Regions from separate parts of the Methylorubrum podarium genome, predicted to be linked through region 1. Evidence: riboswitches for the same ligand, from Rfam matches in the RefSeq annotation. Region 1 holds a riboswitch; each other region holds the start of a gene.
The links. Region 1 has a riboswitch for cobalamin ahead of ABS772_RS08330 (TonB-dependent receptor). Riboswitches for the same ligand answer to the same signal wherever they lie in the genome.
Positions count from the first base shown of each region.

Region 2: it holds a riboswitch for cobalamin, as region 1 does, so the genes downstream of both, ABS772_RS19465 (TonB-dependent siderophore receptor) here and ABS772_RS08330 (TonB-dependent receptor) in region 1, are expected to answer to the same signal.
Region 3: it holds a riboswitch for cobalamin, as region 1 does, so the genes downstream of both, ABS772_RS10425 (CbtB domain-containing protein) here and ABS772_RS08330 (TonB-dependent receptor) in region 1, are expected to answer to the same signal.

Region 1 covers NZ_JBELQE010000050.1:72,458-75,702, forward strand. The annotation lists gene ABS772_RS08315 (hypothetical protein) at 1-185, opposite strand, end outside; gene ABS772_RS08320 (hypothetical protein) at 304-780, opposite strand; cobalamin riboswitch at 1,327-1,528, shown strand; gene ABS772_RS08325 (hypothetical protein) at 1,523-1,651, opposite strand; gene ABS772_RS08330 (TonB-dependent receptor) at 1,650-3,245, shown strand, end outside.
Region 2 covers NZ_JBELQE010000100.1:7,282-10,526, reverse strand. The annotation lists gene ABS772_RS19465 (TonB-dependent siderophore receptor) at 1-2,039, opposite strand, end outside; cobalamin riboswitch at 2,148-2,356, opposite strand; gene ABS772_RS19460 (DUF2778 domain-containing protein) at 2,711-3,245, shown strand, end outside.
Region 3 covers NZ_JBELQE010000060.1:21,328-24,572, reverse strand. The annotation lists gene cobO (cob(I)yrinic acid a,c-diamide adenosyltransferase) at 1-52, opposite strand, end outside; gene cobU (bifunctional adenosylcobinamide kinase/adenosylcobinamide-phosphate guanylyltransferase) at 49-582, opposite strand; gene ABS772_RS10435 (MarR family winged helix-turn-helix transcriptional regulator) at 664-1,140, shown strand; gene ABS772_RS10430 (DUF1772 domain-containing protein) at 1,127-1,549, shown strand; cobalamin riboswitch at 1,606-1,806, shown strand; gene ABS772_RS10425 (CbtB domain-containing protein) at 1,850-2,029, shown strand; gene ABS772_RS10420 (CbtA family protein) at 2,062-2,826, shown strand; gene ABS772_RS10415 (DUF1636 domain-containing protein) at 2,819-3,245, shown strand, end outside.

The DNA.
Region 1 (3,245 bases):
TCCCGCTCCCGGCGCGCGCCTCCGCCCCCGGCCGGCGGCATGGTGCGTCCGACGGCCGAGGTGTTCGGCGCGTAGATGGTGGATGCCGGATCGCCGCCGGTGCCGGTCTGAGCCGGTGCCTGGGCGAAGGCGGGGGCGGCGAGGACGGCCGTGAGGGCCGCAGCGGAAAAGAGACGTGCGATCATCGGTGAACTCCCTAGGAGTTCCAACGCGGTAGGCTCCCGACGGTTCACGTGCCCGCACGGTCGCGGGCCGCCCGCGATGCATATATCTGCGCTCGCTGTTCGGCGATGGGCATTGCCGTCAGTCGGGCCAGCGGATCGCCGCCTCGCGCAGTCCGAGCAGGCGCGCCTCGTCCAGTCCGAAGGAGCGTGAGGCGTCGAAGACCTCGCCCGAAACGCTCACCTTGCAGACCTCGTTGAGGGCACCTCCGGCGCAATGGGACAGGGCGCGCTTGCGACCCGAAATCTCCGCCGCGCCGACGCGGATCAGGAGCTTGCCTGCCATCCGGGCATCGCCTGCCGCCTCCCCCGGTAACAGGCCGACGCAGGTGATCTCCTCCTCCGTCGCGTAGACGAGGTGACAATGATCGAGCGTGACGCGCTCGCCGATATGGTGCCGGGCCGTCTCGAAGAAGGCGGCGACGTCCGCGGGCGCGTCCAGTGCCCACGATGCGGACGGGATCAGCAACCCGGTCAGCAACACTGCACATCCGATCCGCATGACAGCACCCTCTCGAACGATCCTGCCGATCGACTTTGCAATTTGCAGGCCGGACAAGGATCGGGAGCGAGGCAAGCGATCAAAACAAGTCGTTCGCTCGGCGTCAGCGCGTCTGGCCGCTCTGCGGCGCGTGCGTGTTCTGATTGTCGGTCGGACCGGTGCGCGTGAACGCGAAGACGATGACGGCCGCCATCAGCAGCAACAGCACGGGGAAAGCGTACATCCAGCGAGGCATCTCAACATCCAGGAGCGAAATCCGGATGGCCGGAACGCGTCACGACCGGAACTCGTGGCCGGAGATTTGGCTCCGCCGGATCGCGAAGCGGCAACATATGCGATGGATGCATGGCCGTTCCGACGCGCCGCCAATTGCATTGTGCAGTGCAACGTGAGAAAGAATGGTCATGCCGGATCGCGATGGCGTCGCGACCCTGCAGCCCTTCTTGGGCGTTTCCTCCCTAGACTTCGGGCCGTCCTTCGGGACGGCCTTTTTTATTTCCGTCAACGCTCGAAGCCGTCCGCAGCGTGGTCGGGATCGTGGACCCCGCGGCATTCGCGCACAACGATCGGTGCCGGACGCATTGACCCCGGCGCCCCCGAAGCCGTAGCTTGGCCGTTGACGGTTCCCGCAAGGGATCAAAAGGGAACGCGGTGAAGGGCTTTTCCGAGCTCGATTCCGCGGCTGTCCCCGCAACTGTGAGCGGAGAGCCCCCCATCACCACGTCACTGGGCATGCCTCGCCTGGGAAGACGATGGAGGGCGACGACCCGCGAGCCAGGAGACCTGCCGTCAGCCGTGGTCACACGCGAGCCATGCCGGGCGGGGCGTCCCAGCAGGTGTCGAGACGCTTGAGGCCCATGGCCTGAGGCGGATCGGCCTCGGTCGCGGTGACGTGCCACCGTTCGTCCCGAGGCTTCGTCTCCATCATGTCGTCCTCTCACCGCCGCGCCCGCGGCCGGTCTCTCCTGCTCGTCGCCACCGCCCTCCCCCTCGCGCTGTCCGACCCGGCTCGGGCTCAAGAACCGCTCACGCGCCTCGATGAGATCGCCGTGCAGGGCGGTGCCGGGCTCGGCCTGCCGCCCAACGCCCCCGCCGATGCCGTCGGCACGGATTCCGCGGCTCTGCGGACCCCGAGCCTGACGCAGTCCTCACCGGTCGGGCTCAACCTGCGCACGCCGTCGCGCTCGGCGAGCCGCCTCGGGCTCACGCCGCTGGAAACGCCGGCGAGCCTCGACATCATCTCCGGCGAGACCATCCGCCTGCGCGGGCAGACCAGCGTCCTGGAGGCGGTCTCACAGAACGGCACCGGCATCACGGCCTTCGGCTCGCCGGGATCGGGGATCGGCTTCTTCACCGCCCGCGGCTTCGCCGGCCAGAACTCGATCCAGACGCTGTTCGACGGCACCCGGCTCTATGTCGGCGCCAACACCGTGACCTTCCCGTTCGATACCTGGAACGTCGAGCGGATTGAGGTGCTGCGCGGGCCGGCCTCCGTCCTCTACGGCGACGGCGCCATCGGCGGCATCGTGAACGTCGTGTCGAAGAAGCCGCTGTTCACGCCCCTCAACGTCGCCCGCTTCGGACTCGGCGAGGACGGCATCGCCCGCGCCGCAATCGATTCGACCGGGCCGATCGGCGAATCGCTCGCCTACCGCCTCAACGTCAGCGGCAACCGCGCCGACGGCTGGATCACGCCGGAGGGCGACTTCCGCAACCTCGCGGTCTCGGGCGCGCTGACGCTCCAGGCGAATCCGGATCTCGCCTTCACGCTCAGCCACGATCTCGGCTACCAAGAGCCCGCCCGCTACTGGGGGACGCCGCTAGTGAACGGGCGGGTCCCCGATTCCATCCGCTTCAACAACTACAACGTCCGCGACTCGAAGATCGCCTGGACCGACAACTGGACGCAGCTCCGGACCGAGTGGACGCCGTCGGCGGACGTGACCGTGCGGAACACCGCCTACCGCCTGCAGAGCCGCCGGCACTGGCGCGACGTCGAGCAGTATCGCTTCAATCCGGCGACAGGTTTGGTCGATCGCTCCGACTATCTCGAAATCTATCACAGCCAGGAACAGGTCGGGAATCGCTTCGACGCGACCTTCCGCCATTCGCTGTTCGGCTTCGCCAACACGTTCTCGGCCGGCTTCGACGTGAACCACGTCAGCTTCCGCCACACCAACAACTTCACCTTCACCGAGACGCCGACGAGCGTGCCCCTCAACGGCTACGACCCCGGCTTCTTCCCGCCCGGAGGCCGGGCGAGCCCGGCCTACGCGACGCGCACGAGCCAAGCCTCGGTCTTCGCCGAGGATCGGCTGTTCCTGACCGACCGGCTGTCGTTCCTCACCGGCGTGCGCTTCGATGCACCGCGGCTCTATCGCGAGGACCTGCGCAGCGGCGCGACCTTCGAGCGCTCGTTCCGCGCCCTCGGATACCGCTTCGCACTGCTCTACGAGCCGACGCCGGACACCTCGCTCTACGCGCAATACGCCACCGCGACCGATCCGGTGAACAGCCTGATC
Region 2 (3,245 bases), on a different contig from region 1:
GAGAAGCTGTTGGCCGCGTCCGCTGCCCGCTCGCCGACGCCGCGCACGCCGCCGCCGATCCCGAGCCCGTTCCACGGGCCGGCCTGCACCTCGTGCACGGCGAGCAGGCTGCCGGAGTGGCGCGGCACGTTGATGAGCGGCGTGCCCACCGGCAGCACGTTGTCCTTGGTCACGAAAGCGTCGGCGTAGACGTAACCCGCCAGGATCTTGATCTCCGGCGTGATCTGGCCGGCGGCGGTCAGTTCGAAGCCTTCGCTCCTCACCGCGCCGGCGGCGAGCGAGAAGGCCGTGTTGTTGGGATCGGGCGTCAGCACGTTCTCCCGATCGACCCGGAAGGCGGTGGCGGTGAGCGCCAGGGCGCCCCCGTAGAGGTCGATCTTGGTCCCGACCTCGTAGCCGATGCCGGTCTCCGGCGCGAACGGTCCCGAGAGCGCCACGGCCGCCGCGTCGGGGCCGATATTCGGCCGGAAGCTGGTGCCGACATTGGCGAAGAGGGCGAGTTCGGGCGTCGGCTGGTAGACCAGGCCCGCCCGCGGGGTCGCCGCGAAATAGGTCTGATCGACCTGGGAGCGCGGGATGCGCTCGCGGAACGACTGCTCGAAGAAGTCGAACCGCACGCCGACCAGCGCCTTCCATTCCGGGCTCAAGGCGATCTGGTCCTGCGCGTAGAGGGCGGTGTTGGTGATCCGCTCCAGGTTGTTGCGCGGGATGGTGAGCGGCGGCAGCGGCTGGCCGTAGCGCGGATCGTCGATGTCGATGGCGTAGGGGCTCGTGCGGAAGTTCGAGCGGTTGTAGACGACCCGGCTGTCGGTGCTCTCGCGCTCGAAGCCGAGCAGCAGTGTGTGGCCGATGCCGGCGGTGTCGAAGCGCCCGACCACCTCCGCCTGGCCGATCGCCGTGTCCCAGCGGTAGTCGCGCAGGTTCCGGTCGCGCGAGACGGTGCGGTTGTCGGCGGCGATGGCACGGATCTCGGCGGATTCGCCCTCCAGCGTGCCGGTGTTGAAGTGGGTGGCGAGCCGCATCTGCCAGTCGGCGTTGAAGCGGTGATCGACCCGCACCTGCATCGTGTTGCTGGTCTGGTACGTGCTCTGGCCCGGCTCGCCGAGGAAGCGCGAGATCGGAAGAACCCCGAGCCGCCCGTCGAGGGCGATGACACCGCGGTCGAACACGATGCGGTTGCGCAGGAACTCGGTCTCGACGGTGATCCGGGTGTCCGGCGTGATCTGCCAGCTCAGGACGGGGGCCACCAGCAGCCGGTCGCCGTCCACGAAATCGCGGAAACTGCCCTGGCGGCCGGCGGCGAGGTTGAAGCGGTAGAGGAGCGTGCCCTCCTCGTTCAGCGCGCCGCCGGAATCGACCGTGCCGCGGACCTGTCCGAACGAACCCCACAGCCCGCCCATCTCCACGAAGCGCTCGCGCGTGGGCTGCTTGGTGACGATGTTGACGAGGCCGCCGGGATCGCTGCGCCCGAACAGGCCGCTGCCGGGGCCTTTCAGCACCTCGATGCGCTCGACGTTCTGCGTGTCCGGCGGGGGCGGCGTGCCGCGGTTGAGCGGAAAGCCGTTCTTGTAGATCTCGGAGGTGGTGACGCCGCGGATGGCGTAGCTGAAGACGGAGAGGCCGCCGAAATTGTTCTGCTGCGCCACGCCCGGCGTGTAGTTGAAGACGCGATCGACACGGGTCGCCGCGAGATCGGTGATGACCTCCCGGGGCGCGACGGTGACGACCTGGGGCACGTCGCGCTGGGGCGTGTCGGTCCGCGTCGCACTCACCGCCCGGTCGGCGCGGTAGCCCGGCGTCGGGCCGATCAGGCCGATCGTGCCGGACGCCGCCGTCCGGCCGTCCGGTGCGCCGTTGCCGACGCCGTTGCCCTGGCCGCGCCCCTCTCCCTCGACCGCCAACTCGTCCAGGGTGACCGAATCCTGTGCCCGCGCCTCCGCGCCGGGCAGGCCGGCGCAGAGCAGCGCGGCCAGCATCCAGCGCGGGCGCCGGGCCGGCCTTCCATCGATGACGGCGTACAGGCTCGTCCGAACTCTCACAGGGCGCGCTCTGGCTGTTCGGACGCGGGCCCGAGCGGATGCCGGGCCGGACGCGCGCTGGGGAACGCGCTCGCCGATCAGGCACGCCGCCGGAACACCCCGTCCGGGGGACATCGTCGTGCCGAGGCAGGTCTCCTGGCTCACGGGTCAGCGCCCCCGTCGCGGCCTTCCCGGTGCATGGCACCAGTGACCATCGGTGACGGGAACTCACCGCTCACAGTTGCGGGGGCAGCTTCGGCGTCGCGCGAACCGGCTTACCGAATTCCCTCTTAGCCCTCGGACATCCGCCCAAGGGAACCTTGGCAGGCGTACCTTCGCTGCGATGCGGCGAAGGGTCAACACGCGGCGGCGCGGAATGTAACAACGTTACACAGCCTGTGACCCGCGGGGCACGATGCGGCATCGGGCGGAGAGAGCTCGGTCTCGACGCGGCAGCGTTGGCCGTCATCCCGGCTGTCCGCCACGGCTGAACCTGACGTTCAGCGGCAAAGCTTTTTGACAGGAGGTGGCTGCGATTTAGGCAAGATTAACCAAGATCCCGTTCAATGAGGAAAGGCTTAAGGTTGATCATTCCCTAATCGGCGAAGCCATCTCGATCGTCGTTCTGGCACAGAGAGGCCGGGAAGACGGTGAGAGGCCGTGCGGGATCCGCGTTGTCGAGTACCGCCCGAATGGACATCGCCGAGCTCGTTCAGAGTCGCTCCGCCCGGCCCGTCGTCCGCCGTCGGCGCGGGCCGCCCCTCGCGGCGCTCGCGCTCACCGCCCTCGGCGGCCTCGCCCTGGCCGGCCTGCTGCAACCGCAGGAGACCGCCGCGCCCTCGCCCGCACAGACCGCGCAGGTCTCGGGCGAGGCCGAACCGGCGGACGCCGCGCCGGCCGCGCCCGGCGCCCTGGCCTGGATGCTCGACCCCGCGCCCGTCCTCGACACGGCCGGAAGCGGCTTCGTCCGACAGGCGCCGAAGGCCGTCGCCTTCCGGGCTCCGACCGCGCCGGAACCGCCCGTGACGCTCGCCGCCCTCCCCGCGGATCAATCTGTCGACATCGCGCCCTCCGCCGCGCCGCGCCCGGCCGCGCCGACGGCCCGCGTCGCGCTCACCGTGCCGCTGCCGATGCGGCGCCCCGAGGAATTCCGCTTCGAGCCGCGGACGCAGACCGCCCGGGCCGCGTCGAACCGGATCGCCACGGCACGCGCCTCCACCGAGCCGA
Region 3 (3,245 bases), on a different contig from region 1:
CCGCCTTGCGCTTGGCCATTTTTTCGCGGTGGCGGCTGTCGTCGTCGCTCATGCGGGATTCTCTCGTGAGGGTTTGACCGTCAGCGGCAGGCCCGCGACGGTGAGCACGACCCGGTCGGCGTCGCGGGCGAGGCGCTGGTGCAGCCGCCCGGCCGCGTCGCGGAAGCGGCGGGCCAGCGCGTTGTCCGGCACGATGCCGAGGCCGACCTCGTTGGCCACCAGCACCAGCGGGCCCGGCGCCGCGGCGCAGGCCCGCGCCAGGGCCTCGGTGGCCGCGTCGAGATCGGCCTCCGCCAGCAGCAGGTTGGTGAGCCAGAGCGTGAGGCAATCGACCAGGACCGGCCCGGTCGAGGCGGCCACCGCCTCCGGCAGGGCCGTCGGCACGTCGAGGGTGCGCCACGCGTCCGAGCGCCGCGCCCGGTGCTCGTGGATGCGGGCGCGCATCTCGTCGTCCCAGGCCTGCGCCGTGGCGATGTAGAGCCAGGGCGCGGGGCAGACCTCGATCAGCCGCTCGGCATAGGCGCTCTTGCCCGAGCGCGCGCCGCCGAGCACCAGGGTCATCCGGGGAGCGGCCTGAAGCATCCGTCCCCTTTGCCCCAGGGGCCGCTCCGGCGTCAAAGGCCACATATTGACAACATGCTGTCTAATAGACAATATGTTGTCATGTCATCGACGAGGAACGAAGCCGCGGACGCCGCGACCGCCCTGGTGCTGGAGATTTTCCGGTCCGGCGGCGCGCTGCTGGCCGCCGGTGACCGTCTGGTCGGGGATCTCGGCCTCACCAGCGCCCGCTGGCAGGTGCTCGGCGCCGTCGCGCTCGCCGCGCAGCCCCTGCCGGTCGCCCGCATCGCCCGCGACATGGGCATGACGCGCCAGGGCGTGCAGCGGACGGTCAACGAACTGGCGACCGACGGCCTCGTCACCTTCGGCGACAACCCCCACCACCGCCGCGCCCGCCTCGTCCTCCTCACGCCCGCGGGCCGGGACGCCTACGCGGCGGCGGCGGCGCGGCAGGCCCCCTGGGCGGCGGCGCTCGCCCGCGATCTCGACCCCGCGGCGCTCGAGGCGGCCCGCGCCCTGGTGCGGACCATCGGCGAGCGCGCTTGCGAACTTCCGGGAGACCACGATGCTGATCGGTGAACTGGCCCTCGTCACGGCGGCGGCCTTTGCCGGCGCGGCGCTCTATGTCGGCTTCGTGGAGCATCCGGCCCGGCTGGTCCTCGATCCGGGCTGCCAGTTGCGGCAATGGCGCCCGAGCTATCGGCGGGCGACGCGGATGCAGGGCGGGCTGGCGCTGGCCGCCACCGCGCTCGGCCTGCTCGCCTGGGCGGGAACGGGCGATCCGCGATGGGGGCTCGGGGCGGCGCTCGCGCTGGCCAACTGGCCCTACACCCTGCTGGCGATCATGCCGACCAACCGCGCCCTGCTCGCCACCGCGGAGAGCGATCCCGCCGTGGCGCCGCTGATGCGGCGGTGGATCCGGCTGCACGCGGTCCGCAGCGGGCTCGGTCTGGCGGCGGTCGCGGCCTTCCTGTGGGCTCTGCGGTGATCGCGTCGTGATCCGTCAGTCGGTGCGCGGCACGTTGTGCGTCCGCCCGCATCAGGCTATGACCGCCCGGTGACGGTGCCCCGGCGACGGGGTGAAAAGGGAATGCGGTGAGAGGTTTTTGAAAAAACCTCGATTCCGCGGCTGCCCCCGCAACTGTGAGCGGCGAGCTCCTGCCACGAGCCACCGGGCGATCCGGGAAGGCGGCAGGCGCGACACCAGCCGCGAGCCAGGAGACCTGCCGTCCGACCGCGTTTTGTGTCCTCGAACGCCGCCGGTGGGGCGGCCGGAGCCCGTGACCCGATGACGACAGCGACCCTTCAGACCCAGGCCGCCACCCGCTCGGCTGAGGGCGCCCGCGCGCTCCTCGTCGCCGCCTTCCTCGGCCTCGGTCTCGTCTTCGTGGCGGGCTTCGCCCCGGCGACGGTGCTGCACAACGCGGCGCACGATTTCCGCCACGCGCAGAACTTCCCCTGCCACTGAGCGCGCGCGTTCCAGCGGCTTCAAGCGGTTCCATGATCACCCGATTGCTGTCGGCGGCCCTCGTCGCCGGCTTCCTCGCGTCCGTCGTCGCGACGGGCCTGCAGCTCGCGCTGACCTCCCCGCTGATCCTCCAGGCGGAGACCTACGAGGGCGAGGGCGCGCACGCCGCCCTCGCGCCGTCTTCCGATGCCCCCTTCGCCGCGCTGATCGTGCCGGCCCACGGGGGGAGCGGCCACGATCACGGCAAGGCCGATGCCACCTCCGACGAGTGGCAGCCCGCGCCGGGCCTGCAGCGCATGGCCTTCACCGGGCTCGCCACGCTGGTCGGCGGCGTCGGCTACGCACTGCTGCTCGCGGCGGTGATGCTGGCCTTGCGCCGCGAGCCGACGCCGCAGAGCGGTCTGACGGTCGGCATCGCCGGCTTCCTCGCGGTGGCGCTCGCCCCCGCCATCGGCCTGCCGCCGGAACTGCCGGGCATGGGCGCCGCGCCGCTCGTGCTGCGCCAGTCCTGGTGGCTGATGACGGTGGTGGCGACCGGGCTCGGCCTCTACCTGATCGCCGTGCGGCGGGTGCCGCTGACGATCCTGGGCGGCCTCGTCCTCATCGTCGCGCCGCATCTCGCCGGGGCGCCGCACGCGGTCGATACCGTTTCCTCGCAGGTGCCGCCGGCCACGGCCGCGCAGTTCGCCGCGCGCTCGCTCGCCATCGGCTTCGTGTTCTGGGCGGTGATCGGGCTCGCCTACGGTTGGGCCTGGGGGCTGTTCGGCCGCGCGGCGGGCGCCCGTGCCCATGCCTGACTCCCTGCCTGATTTCCGGCCTAACCCCGACACCGCAATCCTGTCGGTCTGCACCACCTGCCGCGCGGCGGGCGACCCGTCCGAGCCGCGCGCGGGGGCCAAGCTGCTGGCCGCGCTCCTCGCGGAGGCCGAGCGGGAACCGGTGCCGGGCCTGACGATCGCGGGCGCCGAGTGCCTCTCGGTCTGCAAGCGGCCCTGCACCGTGGCGGTGACCTCGCCCGACCGCTGGACCTACGTCTACGGCGATTTCGACGCGCTCGAAGACGCCGGCGCGTCCGCCCGCACCCTCCTGGCGGGCCTGCGCCGCTACCTCGACACGCCCGACGGCGTCGTGCCCTGGCGCGAGCGGCCGGAAGCCTTCCGCAAGGGCGTCGTCGCCCGCATCCCGCCGCTCAGGGCGGCCCGAGGGGACACCCCAT